Regions from separate parts of the Burkholderia sp. NRF60-BP8 genome, predicted to be linked through region 2. Evidence: riboswitches for the same ligand, from Rfam matches in the RefSeq annotation. Region 2 holds a riboswitch; each other region holds the start of a gene.

Region 1 (6,838 bases), on a different replicon from region 2:
GCTGGCCTGCGTATCGCCGCCGATGGGGCGGCACGTGCCCCGCCGGCGGCGTGCCTATCTTGGAGGATTCGCGTCGAATAGGGAATTTAGGTGTTCTTCTTTTTGTTATTCGATTCCCGATACGTAACGAACTTGCCGATTCGGTCGCATTTCGAAACGCAGGGCGGGCACTTTTTCCGACCGATCGCGCGACGCGGTGCGTATGGACCGGTTCCAGCGAACCGGCGACGCACCGGCATGACGACTTCCGGCTCGCGTGCATCCGCATTCACGCGAGCGCCGCCGGAGAGCGCCGCCGGATGCGGGACGCGCGCCGGCTGGAACGCCGCGGCCTTCAGCGATACCAGCGCGGCGTATAGACCCATTCGCGCGCGTTGCCGATCGCGAATCGCCGCGTCGTCGACGAGCCGACGATCACCATCGTGCGCATGTCGACCTGGTCGCCGCGTAGCGCGCCGAGGGTCGTCGTCGAAAGCGTCGCGCCCGGCCGGCCGATGTCGCGGCCGAGCACGACCACCGTGTCGGCCGTGCGATGCGCGCGCACGATATCGAGCGCACGGTCGAGCTGCCACGGCCGCGCGCGCGAAATCGGGTTGTAGAACGCCATCACGAGATCGGCTTGCGCCGCATGCCGCAGGCGCGTCTCGATCACGTCCCACGGCTTCAGGTTGTCCGACAGCGAGATCGCGCAGAAGTCGTGGCCGAGCGGCGCGCCGGCCTGCGCGGCCGTCGCGAGCGACGCCGAGATGCCGGGCTCCACGCGCAGGTCGACTGCGGCCCATCGCGGGTCGCGCGCTGCGTCGAGCGCTTCGAGCACGGCCGCGGCCATCGCGAATACGCCGGGGTCGCCCGACGACACGACCGCGACGCGGCGGCCCTCGGCCGCCAGTTCGAACGCATGGCGCGCGCGCTGCATTTCCTCGCGATTGTCGGTGCCGTGCACGCGCTGGTCGGCCCGGAACGGGCCGGCCATGTTCACGTAGGTCGTATAGCCGAGGATGTCGGTCGCGTCCGCGAGCGCTGCGCGTGCGGCCGGCGTGAGCCACGCGCCGCCGCCCGGGCCGAGACCGAGCACCGTCAGGCGGCCGCGCGCGCGGCCGAGCGTCGCGGGATCGACCGGATGCGACGCGACCGCGCACGCGAGGCCGTTCGATTCTTCACGCAGCGTGTGGGGAACGCGCAATGCGCGAGCGAGCAGCGTGGCGGCGTCGGCGGGCGTATCGCGGTCGCTGTCGCTATCGACGAAGCGCAGCGGCACGTCGAGCGTGCTCGCCGCTGCTTCCAGTGCGGCGTCGCCGATCGCCGATGCGGGCGCGACGATGGCCGCGAGCGCCAGCCGGGCGAGACCCTGTTCGTCGAGCGTGGCTGCGACGCGCGCGGCCAGCGCTTCGTCGGCATGCACGGCATGAGCGGCGACGCCGACCACCACGCTGCGCGGATGAATCACGAGTTCGTCGCGCGCGCCACGCCACGCGTCGGGCGTCACGCGAATCGCGTGCGCGGCTGCGGCATCACGGGGCAGCGCGACGTCGTCGAGCCACGGCGCGGCGCCGTCGACGCGCGTCGACGCGCCCGCGAGCAGGTCGGACACGAAGCGCTTGCCCTGCGCGAGATCGGCGAGCGCATAGCCTTCGGGCGGATTGAGCACGCACGCGCCGAAGCGCAGTTCGCCGCTCGTCGTGATCGCGGGCGCGACGCCGACGCATTCGGCGATTTCGCGCGCGATCGCGTTGACGCCCGTCAGCCCGCCGAGCAGCGGCACGACGGCCGAACCGTCTTCCGCGACCGCGAGCACCGGCGGCTCGACGCCCTTGTCGGCGAGCGCGGGCGCGAGGCAGCGGATCACGATGCCGGCCGCGCACAGCGCGACGATCGGCAAGCCGCGCGCATACAGTTCGCGCAGGTGCGTGCCGAGTTCGTCGAACGGCACGTCGGCGTCGACGCGCGACGCGAGCCCGTGCACACGGGCGCCCGGGTAACGCATCTGGATGCGTTGCGCGGTATCGAGCGCGCTCGCGCCGAGAATCACGATCGCGGGCGCCGTCGTCATCCTTGCCATTTTTCCCCCGGCACGACGAGCAGCGAGAAATACGGCGACGCCATCGGATCGACCTCGTCGAGCGGCACGATGCGCTGGTTCGCCATCGTCGCGCGCTCGACGTACAGCGCGCGCTTCGCGAGCCCGAGTTCGTCGAGCACGCGCCGCACCTTGTCGAAGTTGCGGCCGAGCTTCATCACGACCGCCGCATCGGCGCGCGCGAGCCGCTCGCGCAGCTCGTGCTCGGGCAGCACGCCCGACAGCACCGACAGGCTCTGGTTGCGATAGACGAGCGGCTGGCCGAGCACCGCCGTGCCGCCGAGCATCGCGCACACGCCGGGGATCACCTCGGTGTCGTAACACGGCGCGAGGCGGTCGTGCAGGTACATGTACGAGCCGTAGAAGAACGGGTCGCCCTCGCAGATCACCGCGACGTCGCGGCCCGCATCGAGGTGCGCCGCGACGATCTCGGCCGCGGTGTCGTAGAAATCGGCGATCACCGTCTCGTAGCACAGCGGCGGCGGCAGCGCCTCGGTCGTCACCGGATAGACGAGCGGCAATTGCGTCTGCCCGTCGAGCAGGTGCGCTTCGACGATGCCGTACGCATTGCCTTTCTTGCCTTTCGCGACGAAATACGCGACCACGGGCGCCGCCTGCAGCACGCGCAGCGCCTTGATCGTCATCAGTTCGGGATCGCCGGGGCCGACGCCGACCCCGAACAGCCGTCCGTGCGCGCGCGTCATTCGACCTCCGTCGCCAGCGCATTGACCGCGGCAGCGGCCATCGCGCTGCCGCCGCGCCGGCCGAGCAGCGCGACGTACGGCACGCCGCGGCTGTCGGCATCGAGCATCGCCTTCGATTCGGCCGCGCCGATGAAGCCGACCGGGAAACCGAGGATCAGCGCGGGGCGTGGCGCGCCGGCGTCGATCATGTCGAGCAGGTGGAACAGCGCGGTCGGCGCGTTGCCGATCGCGACGACGCTGCCCGCGAGATGCGGGCGCCACAGTTCGAGCGCGGCGGCCGAACGCGTGTTGCCGAGGTGCCGTGCGAGGTCGGGCACCTCCGGCTCGCCGAGCGTGCAGATCACGCGATTGGCCGCCGGCAGCCGCGCGCGCGTGATGCCTTCGGCGACCATCCTCGCGTCGCACAGGATCGGCGCGCCGGCCGCGAGCGCCGCGCGGCCGGCCGCACCGGCACCGGCCGAGAAGCGCAGGTCGTACACGACGTCGACCATCCCGCACGCGTGGATCACGCGCACCGCGAGTTTCTCGAGATCGGGCGGAACCCGCGACAGGTCGGCCTCGGCGCGGATCGTCGCGAACGACTGGCGGTAGATTTCCTGCCCGTCGCGAATGTAGTCAAGCATCGGTGGTGTCCTGGCTGTGCCGCGCGTCCATGAGTCGGACCGCGGCCTGATCAATCGTCAGATGGCGCGCGAGTGGGGCGCCGAAGCCCGCGGCCGCGTCGCGCCGGTAAAGGTCGTAATGCGCGGGCGCCACCGCGACGAGCGTATGGGTGGCCGGGTGCGGCAGCGCGCAGTGGCGCTCGCAACCGGTCAGATGCACGTCGAGCGGATGGCCGACGCGCGCGGCGAGTGCGCGCGCGTCGTGTTTCGTGTCGGCGCGCGCTTTCGCGCAGCCCGTGCTGCCGGTGCAGGCGACGAGCGCGGCCAGCGGGTCGGACGACGCGCACACGAGGCCGAGCGACGCGAGTGCGTCGCGCATCGCAGCCGCGCGCTCGTTCGGCACGCCGTGCACGAACACGCCTTGCCACGGCGTCATCGACAGCGTGCCGTCGCCGTCGGCTTCGGCCAGTACGGCGAGCCGCTCCAGTTGCGTCGCGTCGAGCCGCCCGAGCGCGAATTGCGCGCCGACGCTGCAACGCGCCGTGTCGCGCGACGGGCGGGCGCCGAAACGCAGCGCTGGGTCGACGCGCGTGCGCCGCCAGCCGGCAAGCGCCGGATCGGCCGCGAGCGGGAAGGGCAGGTAGTGTTGCGCGCGCGCGAGCAGCGTGGGCTCGCCGCACGTCGCAAGCAATGCGCGCATCCGCGTGACGTCGGCCGGCGCGAGATCGAGGAACGCGAGCAGCAGCGCGCGAACCAGTGCCACGCCCTGATCGACGGACACGTCGACCGAAGCGGGCCGATCGCCGTGCGCCACCGGCGGACAGCCGGCCAGCCCCGCCGCCAGGCGTACCGCGCCGTCGCCGCGGCGCCACGCGGCCAGCCAGATGTCGTGCTGATGATCGAGCGCCGCGACCGTTTCGCCGCCGTCGAGCTGAATCGAGAATTTCGGCGACAATTCGCCGCGACGCGGCTCGCTCGCGAGCATGTCGAGCAGCGGCACGGCGAGCGCGTAACTATCGACGAGTGCGGCGGGGTCGTGCCCGGCGAGCGGGCTCAACATCACGTTGCGGACGTCGTCGCTCGCCGCGAGCGCGGCCGCATTGACGATGGTGGCGTCGTCGGCGCTTGCGCGCGGGCCGAGCCCCGCATCGAGCAACGCGCGCGCCAGCGCATCGGCCGCGCCGTCGCGAATGCCGCGCAGCTGGAGATTCGCGCGATTGGTCGCATCGATCGCGCCGGAGCCGTACAGGCGCGCGGCGGCGGCGATCGCGCGCGCCTGGCGCGCGTCGAGCCGGCCGCCCGGCAGCTTGATCCGGCACAGCCCGCCGTCGGCGGCCGCGACCACGCGCACGAGCCCCGGGCAGGCCGACGGGCGCACGACGGACGACGCAGGAATCGAATCGGGAACGGAACTCAACGGGATAGCGCAACAGTGTGGCGCCGCGGCCAACGCATCGGTACACCCCGCCCGACGCCGACTGGCACGCACGCACTTTCTGGCCGGCAGGTCTCCTGGCTGACAGGTCGGCGCCGGCTCCCGGCCTTCCCGGTGAAACCAGTGGCATGAGGGGGGATCGGCTCGCTGTCTACAGTTGCGGGGGCAGCCACAGCGGCGCGCGGTGCGCCCTGTGTTCCCTCTTCGGCCCCGAAGGGCACCGGCGAACGAACGGCCGTAGGATACCCGATTTCGGCCGCGATTCGCGACCGGCTGGCCGTTCGCGGCGGGCGGCGCAGGCAATGCCCGGGGGCGAGCGGGCGGCCGGATGAAACGCGGAGTGGAACACGGTACCATGCCGTTTTTCGCCATGCGGACGGCCGCATCGGCGCTTTCGGGGCCGCGCGGCGACACGATGAAATCGAACGATGGGGAAGGGTGGATGACGGCGTGGCTGACGGTAGTGGGCATCGGCGACGACGGTTACGCGGGGCTCGGACGCCACGCGCGGCGCGCGCTGCTCGACGCGACGCGCGTGGTCGGCGCGAAACGGCATCTCGACATGCTGCCCGCACGGCTGCGCGCGACGCGCGAAGCATGGCCGTCGCCGTTCGACCTGTCGGGGCTGCTCGCACGCCGCGGCGCGCCCGTGTGCGTGCTCGCGAGCGGCGACCCGATGCTGTTCGGCGTCGGCGCGACGCTCGCCCGTGTGCTTTCTCCCGACGAATGGCGCGTGCTGCCCGCGCCGTCGTCGCTGTCGCTCGCGGCCGCGCGCCTCGGCTGGGCGCTGCAGGACGTGGGCGCGGTCTCGCTCGTCGGGCGGCCGCTCGCGACGCTGGCGCGCCATCTGCTGCCGGGCCGGCGCCTGTTCGTGCTGAGCGCCGACGGCCGCACGCCGGCCGCCGTCGCGGCCGAACTCGCCGCCCGCGGTTTCGGGCCGACGCGCGTCAGCGTGTTCGAACACCTCGGCGGCCCGCTCGAGCGACGGATCGATGGCCTCGCGCAAGACTGGAACGTCGACGAAGCCGCCGCGCTCAATCTCGTCGCGCTCGACTGTCAGGCGGGCCCCGACGCACCGCGCCGCGCGCTCACGCCCGGCCTGCCCGACGACGCGTACCGTCACGACGGCCAGCTCACCAAGCGCGACCTGCGCGCGATGACGCTCGGGCGACTCGCGCCCGCGCCCGGCGAACTGCTGTGGGACGTCGGCGCCGGCAGCGGCTCGATCGGCATCGAATGGATGCGCGCGCATCCATCGTGCCAGGCGATCGCGATCGAAGGGCATGCGGAGCGGCAGCGCTTCATCGAACACAACCGCGAGACGCTCGGCGTGCCGGGCCTGCAACTCGTCGCGGGCCGTGCGCCCGCTGCGCTCGCGGGGCTCGCCGCGCCCGACGCGATCTTCATCGGCGGCGGCGCGACGGCGCCCGGCGTGCTCGACGCGTGCTGGGCGTCGCTGAAACCCGGCGGGCGGCTCGTCGCGAACGCGGTCACGCTGCAGGGCGAGATGGCGCTCGCCGCGTGGCGCGACGTGCACGGCGGCACGCTCACGCGCGTGTCGCTCGCGCATGCCGAACCGCTCGGCCGCTTCGACACGTGGCGACAACCGCTGCCGGTCACGCTGTACGACGTGCGCAAGCCCGACGCGGCCGATACGGCCGGCTCGTCGACCCCGTCGAATCCGTCGAACGCAACGGACGCGTGATGCGCGACGAAACGCCCGAACAGCCCGCGCCGCTGCGCTTCGGCTACACGACCGGCAGTTGCGCGACCGCGACGTCGCTCGCGGCCGCGCGACTGCTGCTCGCGGGCCACGCGGACGACGCGGTCGAGATCGTGCTGCCGAAGGGCCAGCGCGTGATGATGCGGCTCGAATTCTGCCGCGCCACGGCCGACGGCGCCGAAGCCGGCACGATCAAGGATGCCGGCGACGATCCGGACGTCACGCACGGCGCGCTGATCTTCGCGCGCGTCGCGCTCGCGGCGGCGTCCGGCGTGCGCTTTCATGCGGGGCCGGGCG
Region 2 (6,838 bases):
CCGAGCGCAGCGCGGCGACCATCCAGCCCGACAGGTACAGGTAGCGGCGCTCGGTGCTGTTGAAGTGCTTCTTGATGGAGATCATCTTCTGCTGGCCGATGAAGCCGTGCCAGCAGCCCAGCGACTGCGTGTACTTGGACGGATCGGCATCGTACGCGGCCATGTCGGCGCGCATGATCTTCGCGGTGTACTTCGCGATGTCCAGGCCAGTCTTGAACTTGTTCTGGGCACGCATGCGGGCGGCATATTCGGGGTTGATGGCATTCCACGCGCTGCCGTGGTTTTCCTTCAAACCTGCCACTGCCTTGATGTCGTCTTGATATTGGGACATGTCTATCTCCTGGGAACGAAGCGCATTTGAGTAAAGGATTCAGCGTGCCCGCCGCGTGTGACGAAGCGAACTGCATGGACTCAATAGTAATCCTGCTTGGCGCGATTTCGACCAAGTCTTATATAAGACATAAGATATAAATTTTCGTTGTTTTTCAATGAGATAGCCAAGCGTTTTTGCGATGCAAAACACGGTTTCAAGCGGCGGTAAAACGCGGCGGCAGGAATCCGGCGCACTTCTCGCGATATGAAATGCCCTTTCGGTTGCTGAAGGACCGGCACGCTCCGACCAAGCCGGAACAGCAACGACCGTCAGGCTTTGTCACAGCCATGACAAAACGTCTATACTTGGACGATTATTTGATACGCGTGCGTCAGCGCGTCGGCCTGCGCCCCGGAGCGACATGAACGACTCTCCCGTTTTCGATACCCTTTGCGAACTGCTGAATACGTCCGGCGCGCGGTTCCGCGTGCTCGAGCATCCGGCGGAAGGCAAATCCGATGCGATCGCCGCGCTGCGCGGCACACGCCCCGAACAGGGCGCGAAGGCGATGCTCTGCACGTTCAAGGATGGCGGCGACACCGCCGCGCTCGCGGTGATTCCCGGCCACCTGAAGATCGACTTCCGCAAGGTCGCCGATGCGTTGGGCCGGCGCAAGGCGACGCTCGCGTCGCCCGACGTCGCAGCCGCCGTCACGCGCTGCGTGATGGGCGCCGTGCCGCCATTCGCGTTCGACCCGAGCGTGACGCTCGTCGTCGATCCGGCGCTGGTCGAGCGCAACGCCGAGATCGCGTTCAACGCGGGCCGCCTCGACCGCTCGGTGGTGCTCGACGCGGCCGACTACATCCGCATCGCGCGCCCGCTGCTGGCCGACATCACGCGGCCGGAAACGACGGACGCGCCCGCCTCCCGGGACCGCGCATGAGCACGAACCGCAAACCGCTGCAGTCGGAGCAGGCATCGCTGATCGAGCAGGTGCAGCGCATCGCCGAAGGGCTCGGCGAGATGTTCGCGCCGTTCACCGAAGTCGTCGTGCACGACCTGCGCACGCCGGAGCATGCGATCCTCGCGATCCACAACAACCTGTCCGGACGCGCGGTCGGCGATCCCGCGACCGAACTCGGCCTCGCCCGCATCGCCGACGACGATTTCCCGCAGGTGCTCGCGAATTACCCGAACCGCTTCGCCGACGGCCGCACCGCGAAAAGCACGTCGATCGGCATCAAGGATTCGACCGGGCGCTACGTGGCCGCGCTGTGCCTGAATGCCGACGTCACGCTGTTCCGCGGCTTCCAGGGCATGCTCAACCAGTTCTGCCGCACGGTCGGCGAAGCCGTCGTCGAAACGCTCGACCCGGCCAGCGCCGACGCGATCCGGCAGCGCATCGACGCATTCGCGACGCGCCTCGCGACCACGCCGCGCGAGCTGAAGACCGACCAGCGCCGCGCGCTGATGCAGACGCTGAAGGCCGACGGCTTCCTCGAGGTGCGCCGCGCGATGGAGATCGTGTCGCAGCATCTCGGCGTGTCGCGCGCCACCGTCTACAACGACGCGAAGTGACGCGCCGCGTCCGGCTTTCCCATTTCGAGTTTCCCGTTGACTGATCTTTTCGACCCTCGAGCGACCATGAACTCTCCGATTCTTCCCACGTACGACGACGTCGCCGCCGCCGCGGCCCGGCTCGAAGGCCACGCACACCGCACGCCGGTGATGACGTCGCGCACGGTCGACGACGCACTCGGTGCGCAGGTGTTCTTCAAGTGCGAGAACCTGCAGCGCATGGGCGCGTTCAAGTTCCGCGGCGCGTTCAACGCGCTGTCGCGCTTCAACGCGGAACAGCGGCGCCACGGCGTCGTCGCGTTCTCGTCGGGCAACCATGCGCAGGCGATCGCGCTGTCCGCGCGCATCCTCGGCATTCCGGCGACGATCGTGATGCCGCAGGACGCACCGGCCGCGAAAATGGCCGCGACGCGCGGCTACGGCGGCAACGTCGTGACCTACGACCGCTACACCGAGGATCGCGAGCAGATCGGGCGCGCGCTCGCGGAGAAGCACGGACTCACGCTGGTGCCGCCCTACGATCACCCGGACGTGATCGCCGGCCAGGGCACCGCGGCCAAGGAACTGTTCGACGAAGTCGGCCCGCTCGACGCGGTGTTCACGCCGCTCGGCGGCGGCGGACTGCTGTCGGGCACCGCGCTCGCCACGCGTGCGCTGTCGCCGCATGCGAAGCTGTACGGCGTCGAGCCCGAAGCCGGCAACGACGCCCAGCAATCGCTCCGGTCCGGCACGATCGTGCACATCGACACGCCGCGTACGATCGCCGACGGCGCGCAGACGCAGCATCTCGGCAACCTGACGTTTCCGATCCTGCGCCGCGACGTCGACGACATCCTGACCGCGACGGACGCGGAACTCGTCGACTGCATGCGCTTCTTCGCCACCCGTATGAAGATCGTCGTCGAGCCGACCGGCTGCCTGTCGTTCGCCGCCGTGCGGCGGATGAAGGATGCGCTGCAGGGCAAGCGCGTCGGCGTGGTGATCAGCGGCGGCAACGTCGATCTCGAGAACTTCTGCGCGCTGGTGTCGGCACCGGCCTGACCGTCTGCGCGCGCATGAAGATCTTGTCATGCGCGCGCAGCGCGGCCTTCACGTCGCGTTAAGTTTCGCCTCCTAGACTGATTAGGTCGTCCCGAAGTCAGTCATGCAGGAGTGGTCATGAATACGCACGCGTTCGTCGCCGCCGCCCTGGCGGCCGTTTCCCTGTCGGCGTTCGCTCAACCGGGCGTGACGACATCCGTTTTTTCCGCCGCGTCGCCTCACCCCGCGGTCGGGCACGCGATGCACCGTTCGTCCGCCGCATTGCCGCCCGCCGGCTTCGTGCTCGCGAAGATCGATCAGAACAATACGCCGCCCAACCGCGGCGGCGACCCGGGCGGCCGCGCACATGCCGGCACGCATATGTAACGACACGCGCCCGACCGTCGACATTCGGCGCGACGGCAGCCGGCTCCGGCGCGACGGCATGCGGTCGAACCCGGCCGTTTCTTCAGACCTGAAACGCGCTCCGGGCACGTCGAACGAAAGGATCCGGAAAGCCGACGCCGATCGATGACGTTTTTTCGCATCCGCGCGCAGACGAACGATTGACGTGCCTACATGCACGCCATTACCCTTGCGCGCTGATGGTTCCCAGGGATGGGATCAAAAGGGAACGCAGGCGAGGCAACGCCTCGAATCTGCGGCTGCCCCCGCAACTGTGAGCGGCGAATCCGTGCCACCGCGTGCCACTGGGAAACCGGGAAGGCCTGCACGGATGGCGACCCGCGAGCCAGGAGACCTGCCATCGACCCGAGGTCCAGCAGCCGCACCGGGCGGGGTGTCCCGATGTGCAAGCACCGCCGTTGGCGGCCGCCCGTTGCATGGACGACCCGACCTCAGGATCCGTCAGATGTCCATCGTTCCCGAATCCGCTTCCCGGCCGGAAGCGTCGCACCGACACGCCGTCGGCATGCGCCCCCCGTCCGCCTTGCGCTCACGATCGCCGTACCCGCTTCACGCTTTGTCCCGCCGCCTCATGACCATTCGTCACCTGCTCGCCACGTCCGTCGCCACCGCGCTGTTGTCCCCGCTCGCCCACGCGGCCGGCGACACGGCGCCTGCACGGCCCGCCGCGCCCGCCGACGGCACGGACCTGCCGACGATCAGCGTGACCGACACGCGGCACCTGCCCGAATCGTTCGACCGGCGCTATGCGTCGACGCAGGTGCTCACGCGCGAGGATCTCGACCGGCTGTCGCCGACCGACCCGAGCATCACGCAGGCGCTCGCGACGCTGCCGGGCGTGACCGTCGCGCAGAACGGCGGGCCCGGCTCGTCCGCGTCGGTCAGCATTCGCGGCGCGTCGGCGAGCCAGGTCGCCGTGTTCATCGACGGCATCCGGATCGGCTCGCCGACCACCGGCATCGCGCCGTGGGCCGACCTGCCGACCGAAGCGTTCGAGCGCGTCGAAGTGATCTCCGGCCCGGCCGCCGCATCGTTCGGCAACAACGCGATGGGCGGCGTCGTGCAGTTGTTCACGCGCCGCGCCGCCAACCAGCCGAACCAGACCACCGTGTCGTTCGGCGGCGGCTCGAACAAGACGTTCGACACGCAGTTCCGCACGTCGGGCACGGTGCCGTCGACGGGGCCGCTCGCCGCGCTCGGCGGGCTCACCTATTCGCTCGGGCTGCACGACTACAACACGGCCGGCATCGACGCGACGCGGCCGTTCTTCTACGGCCACGAAGACGGCCGCAATCCGTATCACGCGCAGGATCTCGATGCGCGGCTCGGCTATGCGCGCGACAACTGGTCGATCTCGACGTTCGCGCTGTATCACCGCTCCGATCTGTCCTACGACAACAGCGGCTACGCGAATCGCGAGCTGGACCATCAGTTGACGACCGGCGTTGCGTTCCATCTCGACATCACGCCCGATACGCAGTTCGACCAGTCGCTCGGTTATGCGAACGATCGCCAGTTCATCCATGCGGACAACCCGGCTCTCGCGACGGACCAGATCAACTCGCAGCGGATCAGCACGTCGACGTCGCTGACCCATCAGGAGCACGGGTTTCACCTGTTCGGCCTGCCGCTGTCGGGCGAATCGAAGCTCGCCTACGACTTCACGCGCGAACAGGCGTTCCTGCCGGTCGACATTCCCGGCGGCGTGCCGACGCGCAACGACTCCGCGTTTTCGCTGCACCAGTCGGCGACGCTCGGCAGCGTGACGATGTTCGTCGCCGGCCGTCACGAGATCATCGCCGGGCAAGCCGTGAACACCGGCAACGCCGCGCTGTCGTGGGCGATCACACCGGTCTATACGGCGCGCGTATCGTACGGCAATGCGTTCCGTCTGCCGACGTTCAACGACCTGTACTACCCCGGCTACGGCAACCCGGCCCTCAGCCCGGAGCGCAGCACGTCGGTCGAAGCCGCGCTCGACGCGAATACCGCGTACGGCACCTTCACCGCGGCGATCTACGACACGCGCGTCAACAACCTGATCGCGTACAACCCGGCGACGTTCTCGCCGATGAACATCGGCCGCTCGCACATTCGCGGCATCGACCTGTCGTACAAGGGGACGATCGGCCGCTCGACGCCGGTGAGCGTGGCCGTCGGCATCCTGAATCCGCAGGACGAGACCAACCGGACCTGGCTCAGCCGCCGGCCGCGCCAGACGGTCAGCCTGAACGTCGATCACACGTGGGACGAACTGAAGCTGCACGCGTTGAGCACCGGTGCGTCGCTGCTGTACGGCGGCTCGACGTTCGACGATCCGGCCAACCGGCAGTATCTGGCGTCGTACCTGACGGTGAGCCTGCGCGCGTCGTACCGGATCGATTCGCACCTGACGGTGTCGGCGTCGCTGTCGAACCTGTTCGACCGGCAATACATGACCGCGTACGGCTACAACACGCTCGGGCGCACCGCGTTCGGCAAGGTCAGCTACACGTTCTGACGCCCGGCGCATCGGCGCATCGGCGCATCGGCGCAACGCGCCGCACCGGCACGCGCGGAAAATTGACGTCGCGGCAAAAGCGCATGAGGACGACATCGGCATCGGCCCGGATCGCGGGATCGGATCCGGAGATCCGGTCGGCCCGCGCGGCCCCGTACGCCTAGATCAACCCGCGCACGCCGGCGACCAGCTGGATCGCGCCGAATACCGCGACGACGGCCGCCGACACGCACGACAGCCCGTGCATGAATGCGAACGACAGCTTCGCGCGCAGCGCGGCGGTCGCGCTGCTCAGGCACAGCCACCACATGGCCGAGCCGACGAACACGCCGGCGACCATCCGCGCGACGGTCGCCCACATCGCGCCTTCCCGCGCACCCGGCAGCGGGCCGAGCGCCGCGAAGATCCCGACGAACGACACGATCGTCATCGGGTTCGACAGCGTGAGACCGAACGTCGTCAGGAAATCGCGCAGGACGGTCGTGCGCGGCAACGCGCGCTGCCCCGCCGGCGCGGCCGGCGCCTGGCGCGCGATGGTCCACGCGAGCCACACGAGAAACGCGCCGCCGCCGATTTTCAGGCCGACGGTCAACATCGGGAACGCTGTGACGACGCCCGCGACGCCCAGCGCGCCGAGCAGGCCGTAAATCGCGTCGGCGCACGCGGCGCCGATGCCCGTCGCGAAGCCCGCCCGGAAGCCGCGGCTCAGGCTGCGCTGAATGCACAGCATGCCGATCGGGCCGACCGGCACCGCGATCGACAGCCCCATCACGACGGATTGGATGAACAGCATCGCCTGCCCCTTGCGACATCGCGTGGATCGAACAGGCATCGTAGGGAAAGTCCGCGCCCCGCTGAATGCAATTTTTAAGGAAAAATGGCGGCTCTACCTTAAAAATCCCCGCTGCGATGGACGATCTCGACTGGAAGATACTGGCGCTGTTGCAGGACAACGGACGCATCAGCTATACGGAGCTCGCGCGTCAGGTTCACCTGTCGGT
Region 3 (6,838 bases), on a different replicon from region 2:
AGCTGCCCGGCCGCGCGCCGAACACGCGCCAGCCGGCGCGGCGCCGCGCTTCGTCGGGCGCCACGCCCTGCGCGATCCATGCCGCGCGTTCGCGCTCGATGCGCGCGCGGATCGGGTTCAGCGCCTCGGGCTCGTCGAGCGCGGCGACGGCCTGCACGGCCGCGTCGAACAGGTGCATCAGGTTCGGGAACGCGTCGCGGAAGAAACCCGACACGCGCAGCGTCACGTCGATGCGCGGCCGGTCGAAGATCTCGATCGGCAGGATCTCGAAGTCGGTCACGCGGTGGCTGCCGTGCGCCCATTTCGGCCGCACGCCGATCAGCGCGAATGCCTGCGCGATGTCGTCGCCGCCGGTGCGCATCGTGGCCGTCCCCCACACCGACAGCCCGATCGCGCGCGGATAGTCGCCGTGATCCTGCAGATGGCGCTCGATCAATTGCTGCGCGGATTTCAGGCCGAGCGACCACGCGGCCTGCGTCGGCACCGCGCGCGTATCGACCGAGTAGAAGTTGCGGCCGGTCGGCAGCACGTCGGGACGGCCACGCGACGGCGAGCCGCTCGGCCCCGGCGGCACGAAACGGCCGTCGAGCCCGCGCAGCAGCTGACGCATTTCCTCGCCGCCGCAGGCGTCGAGCGCGGGCAACAGCATCGTGCGCACGCGTTCGATCACCGCGAGCGTATGCGGCCATGCGCCGGGCGGCGGAATCGCGATGCCGGGATCCTCGACGGATTCGGTTCTGCACACGGTGTCGAGCCAATGCTGCGCAAGCCGTTCGAGCCGCTCGCGCGTATCGCCCGCATGACGCCACGGCGACGCGTCGAGCGCCTGCAGGACGGTCGGCCGCGGCCCCGTCCACGGCGCGGCCCAGTCGGCCGCGAGCGGATCGAAAGCGTCGCCGAGCGCGAGATCGCGCGCGAGCGCGCCGATCAGCCCGGCCCGTTCGCCCTTGCCGTCGCCGACCGGAAAGCGCGCGAGCGCGAGCAGCGTGTCGCGCCGCTGGCGCTCGAGCGGCGACGCGCCGAACACGTGCAGCCCGTCGCGAATCTGCGCTTCCTTCAACTCGCACAGCCATGCGTCGACCCGCGTGAGCAGTGCATCCTCGTCACCCGCGTCGCGCGGCGGCGACACGCTCAGTTCGTCGTGCAGCCGATGCTCGGCGATCGTCGCGAGAATCGTCTTGCGCAACAGCTTCGCGCGCCGCGCATCGACCATCAACGCTTCGTAGTATTCGTCGACCTGCCGTTCGAGATCCTGCAGCGGGCCGTAGTTTTCCGCGCGCGTGAGCGGCGGCATCAGGTGATCGACGATCACCGCCTGTGCGCGCCGCTTCGCCTGGCTGCCCTCGCCCGGATCGTTGACGATGAACGGATACAGGTGCGGCAGCGGCCCGAGCGTCAGGTCGGGCCAGCACGCGTCGGACAGCGCGACGCTCTTGCCCGGCAGCCATTCGAGATTGCCGTGCTTGCCGAGATGGATGACCGCGTCGACGCGATACGCATCGCGCAGCCAGAAATAGAACGCGAGATACGCATGCGGCGGCACGAGCTCCGCATCGTGATAGCTCGCGTAGTCGTTCTCGTCGCGCGAGCGCGACGGCTGGATGCCGACGAATACGTTGCCCGCGCGCCAGCCGGCGATCGTGAAACGCCCTTGCCGCAGCGTCGGGTCGGCTTCAGGCGGCCCCCAGCGCGCGTTCAGCGCGTCGCGCACGGCCGCCGGCAGCCGCGCGAAATGCGCGACGTAGTCGGCCAGCGGGAAGCTCTGGAACGCCGGTCGCAGCGCGTGCACGGCCGCGTCGTTGGTCACGCCTTCGGTGAGCCGCGCGATCAGCGCGTCGCCGTCGGCCGGCAGGTCGGCCACCGTATAGCCCGCGTCGCGCAACGCCGCGAGCACGCGCAGCGCGGAGGCCGGTGTGTCGAGCCCGACGCCGTTGCCGATGCGCCCTTCGCTTTGCGGATAGTTCGCGAGAATCAGCGCGATGCGCTTGTCGCCATTGTCCAGCGTGCGCAGCCGGCACCAGCCGCGTGCGAGCGCCGCGACGAACGCGATCCGCTCGGCATCCGGCTGGTAGCGCACGACGTCGACCTCGGTATGCGGGCAGCGATACGCGAGCCCCTTGAAGCTCACCGCGCGCGTGACGATGCGCCCGTCGACTTCGGGCAGCGCGATATGCATCGCGATGTCGCGTGCGTGCAGGCCCTGGTTGTCGGCCACCCACGCGTCGCGATTGCCGCCGGACAGGATCACCTGCAGCACCGGCGCGTCGCCGGCGAGCACGTCGTGCCCGGGGCTGTCGATCGCGCCGGCCGCGAACGCGGTGGTATTCAGCACGAGCGCGACGTCGTGCGTGTCGCAGAGTTGCGTGATGACCTCGCGGCTCACCGCGTCCTTCAGCGACGTCACCGCGATCGGCAGCGGATTCAGCCCTTGGTCGATCAGTGCGTCGGCCAGCGCGTCGAACACCGCCGTGTTCGCGGCCTGCCAGTGCGCGCGATAGAACAGGATCGCGACGACCGGCGCGCCGGGCGTCCAGCGCGGCCGCCAGTCGTCGACGCTCGCGCGGTCGCGCGCCGGGTGATACAGCGCGGCGGCGGGCAGCGGCCGCGGCGGTTCGGGTTCGTCGCCGAAGCCGAACGTGTGAAACGCGATGCTGCGCAGCAGCGCGTCGGCGTTGTGCACGCCGCCTTCGCGCAGGTAGCGCCACCACAGCCGGCATAGCTCGGCCCCGACCGTGCTCTTCGCGACGAGGTTCGGGTCCTCCTGCAGGTCGCCCGAGAACATCGCGAGCCGTTGCCCGCGCTTCGACGCGAGCGACACGGCCTGCTCGATCCCGTACGGCCAGTACGCTTCGCCGCCGAGATGATCGATCACGACCGTCTTCGCGTGACGCAGCACGTCGTCGACGTAGAAATCGACCGACGCCGGCTGCCGCAGGAACGTGACGTTCGCGAGCCGCACGCTCGGGAACCCGGCCGGCAAGTGCGGCACGACGCTCGCGAGCAACGACAGCGTCGTGTCGGCCGAACTCAGGATGACGATGTCGGCCGGCTGCTGGTCGATCCGGACGACGCCCTGCGTATCGTCGACGAAGCCGCCCGGCGTGGTGCGCAGCAGATGCATCGTGCGTTACGCCTGTTGCGGCTCGGCCGCGCACGCGGCGTCGAACGCGCGTTGCAGCGCGGCTGCGTCGAGATCCTCGCCGATCAGCACGAAGCGGCTCGCGCGCGTTTCGCCGTCCTGCCAGCGGCGGTCGAAATAGCTGTCGAAGCGGCGGCCGACGCCCTGGATCACGAGCCTCATCGGCGCGCCGGGCAGCGCGGCGAAGCCTTTCGCGCGATAGATCGTGTGCGCTTCGACCACGCGCTGCAGCGCGGCGATCGTCGCTTCGCGCGTGCCGGCGTCGCCCGACACCACCACCGAATCGAAATCGTCGTGATGGTGATCGTGATCGCCGTCGTCGGCCGCACCGTGATGGTCGTGACGCAGGTGGATCGTGTCCTCCGATGCCGACTCCAACCCGAGCAGCATCGCGAGGTCGAGCTCGCCGCGCGTCGCGCGCACGATCTTCACCTGCGGTGGGATCTCGTCGCGGATCGCGGTTTCGATCCGCGCGAACTCGGCGTCGCCGACCAGGTCGGCCTTGTTCACGATCACGAGATCGGCGGACGACAGCTGATCGGCGAACAGTTCGTGCAGCGGCGATTCGTGGTCGAGATTCGGATCGGCGCGGCGCTGCGCGTCGACGGCCTGCGGGTTTTCCGCGAACTGGCCGCTCGCGGCGGCCGGCCCGTCGACGACGGTCACGACCGCGTCGACCGTGAAGCTGTTGCGGATCGTCGGCCAGTTGAACGCCTGCACGAGCGGCTTCGGCAGCGCGAGACCCGACGTCTCGATCAGCACGTGATCGATGTCCGCGCGGCGCTCGACGAGCGCTTCCATCACCGGATAGAACTCTTCCTGCACGGTGCAGCACAGGCAGCCGTTCGCGAGTTCGTACAACTGGCCCGATGCCTCGCCCTGAGCATCGTCGCAGCCGATGCCGCAGCCCTTGAGGATTTCGCCGTCGATGCCGAGCTCGCCGAATTCGTTGACGATCACCGCGATGCGGCGGCCTTCGGCGTGCTGCAGGATATGGCGCATCAGCGTCGTCTTGCCGCTGCCGAGAAAGCCCGTGACGATCGTGACGGGAAGCTTGCGTAGGGTCATGGTAGGTCCTGTGACGGGAATGGAATCAGGCCGGGGGCGTCGCGTCGGTGGCGGCGCGGCCATTCACGGGACGGGACGCGGGAAGATCGCCGCGCGGTCCGGCCGGACAGCCGCAGGACGGGCGGAACAACGAATCGGGCATGGTGCTTCCTTGCGAACGGTCGACATCGTGAATGTCAACACGGCTGCCGCCGGCCCCGCCCCGCGCCGCCTGCCGTTCGCCACGGCGGCCACTCGCGTGCGCGCGGCGGCAGATGGACGAAGGAAGCGTCGAACACCGGGCGTCGGGCCTGCTGCGGCCGTGGACGATGCGCCGCCTCCCCGCGGCGCTGAACCCCAACGTTTAGGCCGGTATCCGGGCTGACGAACACGCCGCTTCGCCTTCCCGGATACGCGCGGCATCCAGTGGCGGTCGTCCGCATGCGCGGGGCATGCGGCGAAGCGGCGCTGCATCGCGCTGCGCGCGACACGTTCGCTTACCGTTGCGGGGGCAGCACAGGTTGGCTCGACTGCGGCGCAGGCAGGCTTCCTGTTTCCCGTTTAACTGCGTGCGCCGGAGCGGCGCGCGCGAGCACCAAAACGCGTGCGAGTGTAGGCGGCGGTGCGGGGAGCGTCAAGGCGAGCGGTCGGCGGCAAACGCGAATGATTGTCGTTTTCAACTTCGTAAGATAAACTTCGCCCGATAACGAAGCCAACCATCACGCAACGGCCATGTGAGGCAATCACTCAGTCATCCTTAAATTTCCATGTCGAAACGACAGATATCCGGGCGGCGGTTTCCTGTGCTGGCCCTGTCGCTGTGCTCGATCGCCTGCGTTGCTCCCTGCCCTGCCCCGGCGGCCGAGTTCGACGACGAGCTGCCCGCGCTCGAGGTGCGCAGCCGACGCCATCCGAACGATCCGCGCGCCGAAAGCGTGAGCACGGCGACCCGCACCGCGAGCGATCCGCGCGACGTACCGCAAACCATCGACAGCGTCCCGGTCGAGGAAACGCTGTCCTATGGCGGCCGCACGCTTGCCGACGCGCTGGCCGGCGTGCCGGGTGTTTCCAATACGTCGGATACGCGCTTCGATGCGTTCCGCATCCGCGGCTTTTCCGCCGCGGGCGACCTGCTGCTCGACGGCATGCGAGACGACGCGCAATACGTGCGCAGTCTCGGCAATATCGAACGCGTCGAAGTGCTGAAGGGACCGGCCGCGGCGCTGTACGGGCGCGGCAGCGGCGGCGGCGTCATCAACCGGATCACCAAGCAGCCGTTGCCGGAAAACTTCGGACATGTGTCGGCGGCGACCGGAAGTTACGGACGGCTCGGCGCATCGGTCGATCTCAACCGGATGCTGTCGAGCGCATGGAGCATGCGGCTCAATGCGGGCCGCGAACACGCAGGCAGCTTCCGCGACCACGTCGACGGCACGCGCCAGTACGTCGCGCCGTCGATCAAATGGCAGGACGCACGGCGAAGCTGGCTGCTGCAGTTCGAATACGACACGTACCAACGCGTGCCCGATCGCGGCATGCCGGCGCCGGTCGCCGCGATCGACGCGGCCGGCAGGCCGATCGCGTTCTCGCTGCCGTCCGCGCCGCGCGCGACCTTCTTCGGCGCGGCGGACCGCGACACCGTCCGCGACAAGAACATGAACGGGCGCTCGGTCGTCACGTACGTGCTCGACGGCGACTGGACACTGCGCCATACACTGGGCGTGCTGGATTTGCACAGCACCTTCGACAATACCTACGTCACGCAAAGCTACGTCACGAAGCCGCGCGACTACCGGCGCGTGCAACGTGCGCGCTATCTGCAGGACATGACGCATCTCAACGTGCAGACCGGCGTCGAATTGAGCGGCAAAGTCGCGACCGGGCCCGGCTTGCATCACCTGCTGTTCGGCATCGAATACGGCTGGCAGAAACGCAGCCCGACGCTCTGGCAGGCCGATGCGGCGCCGGTCCCGATCACCGGACCGGATCGTCTCGCGCCGGCCGGCGCGGCGCCGCGCCCGTATGCGATGAACCGCCATCGCGTCAGCGACTACGCGATCTTCGCGCAGGATCGCATCGACCTCGGGCGAGCGTGGAAACTGCTCGGCGGCCTGCGCGCGGAACGCTTCGACGTCGATTCGACCAACGCGCTGAACGGGCTGCATGCGCGGCGCACGACGACGGCATGGAGCCCGCGGCTCGGCGTCGTGTGGTCGCCGGTTGGCGCGCACAGCGTGTATGCGTCGTACAGCAAGAGCTTCGCGCCGGTCGGCGGCGACCTGATCGGCATCACGCCGGACGCGCGCGGCAACGCCAACGATCTCGGCCCGCAATACAACCGCCAGTACGAGATCGGCGTGAAAAGCGACTGGCGCGATGGCGCACTGAGCACGACGCTCGCACTGTTCCAGCTCGATCTGTACAACCGCCGCGTCGCCGATCCGGTTCGGCCCGGGTTCTTCGACCTCAACGGCCTCGAGCGCAATCGCGGCCTGGAACTGGGCGTCGCCGGCCGGCTCGCGGGCGACTGGTTCGTTCGCGGCGGCATCGGCTGGCAACACGCACGGGTGGTCGACGCCGAGCCGAAGTACGCGGGCAAGCGGTCGGCGGGTGTGTCCGGGTCGAACGGCAGCCTGTTCGTCGGCCATGCGC

Evidence for each region. A riboswitch is a leader RNA that binds a small molecule or an ion and turns the genes downstream of it on or off. The one in region 2 is predicted to bind cobalamin.
Region 1: it holds a riboswitch for cobalamin, as region 2 does, so the genes downstream of both, cobG (precorrin-3B synthase) here and WS54_RS06775 (TonB-dependent receptor domain-containing protein) in region 2, are expected to answer to the same signal.
Region 3: it holds a riboswitch for cobalamin, as region 2 does, so the genes downstream of both, cobW (cobalamin biosynthesis protein CobW) here and WS54_RS06775 (TonB-dependent receptor domain-containing protein) in region 2, are expected to answer to the same signal.

What each region holds. Positions count from the first base shown of each region.
Region 1 is NZ_CP013373.1:1,779,951-1,786,788, forward strand. It holds gene WS54_RS33870 (hypothetical protein) at 87-365, opposite strand; gene cobJ (precorrin-3B C(17)-methyltransferase) at 335-2,050, opposite strand; gene WS54_RS21620 (precorrin-2 C(20)-methyltransferase) at 2,047-2,781, opposite strand; gene WS54_RS21625 (precorrin-8X methylmutase) at 2,778-3,404, opposite strand; gene cobG (precorrin-3B synthase) at 3,397-4,761, opposite strand; cobalamin riboswitch at 4,869-5,058, opposite strand; gene WS54_RS21635 (bifunctional cobalt-precorrin-7 (C(5))-methyltransferase/cobalt-precorrin-6B (C(15))-methyltransferase) at 5,261-6,523, shown strand; gene WS54_RS21640 (cobalt-precorrin-5B (C(1))-methyltransferase) at 6,523-6,838, shown strand, end outside.
Region 2 is NZ_CP013372.1:1,466,348-1,473,185, forward strand. It holds gene WS54_RS06750 (isocitrate lyase) at 1-331, opposite strand, end outside; gene WS54_RS06755 (YbaK/prolyl-tRNA synthetase associated domain-containing protein) at 735-1,256, shown strand; gene WS54_RS06760 (helix-turn-helix transcriptional regulator) at 1,253-1,891, shown strand; gene WS54_RS06765 (threo-3-hydroxy-L-aspartate ammonia-lyase) at 1,958-2,932, shown strand; gene WS54_RS06770 (hypothetical protein) at 3,050-3,298, shown strand; cobalamin riboswitch at 3,501-3,693, shown strand; gene WS54_RS06775 (TonB-dependent receptor domain-containing protein) at 3,909-5,837, shown strand; gene WS54_RS06780 (LysE family translocator) at 5,998-6,630, opposite strand; gene WS54_RS06785 (Lrp/AsnC family transcriptional regulator) at 6,747-6,838, shown strand, end outside.
Region 3 is NZ_CP013373.1:1,761,812-1,768,649, reverse strand. It holds gene cobN (cobaltochelatase subunit CobN) at 1-3,121, opposite strand, end outside; gene cobW (cobalamin biosynthesis protein CobW) at 3,128-4,207, opposite strand; cobalamin riboswitch at 4,537-4,801, opposite strand; gene WS54_RS21535 (TonB-dependent receptor) at 4,954-6,838, shown strand, end outside.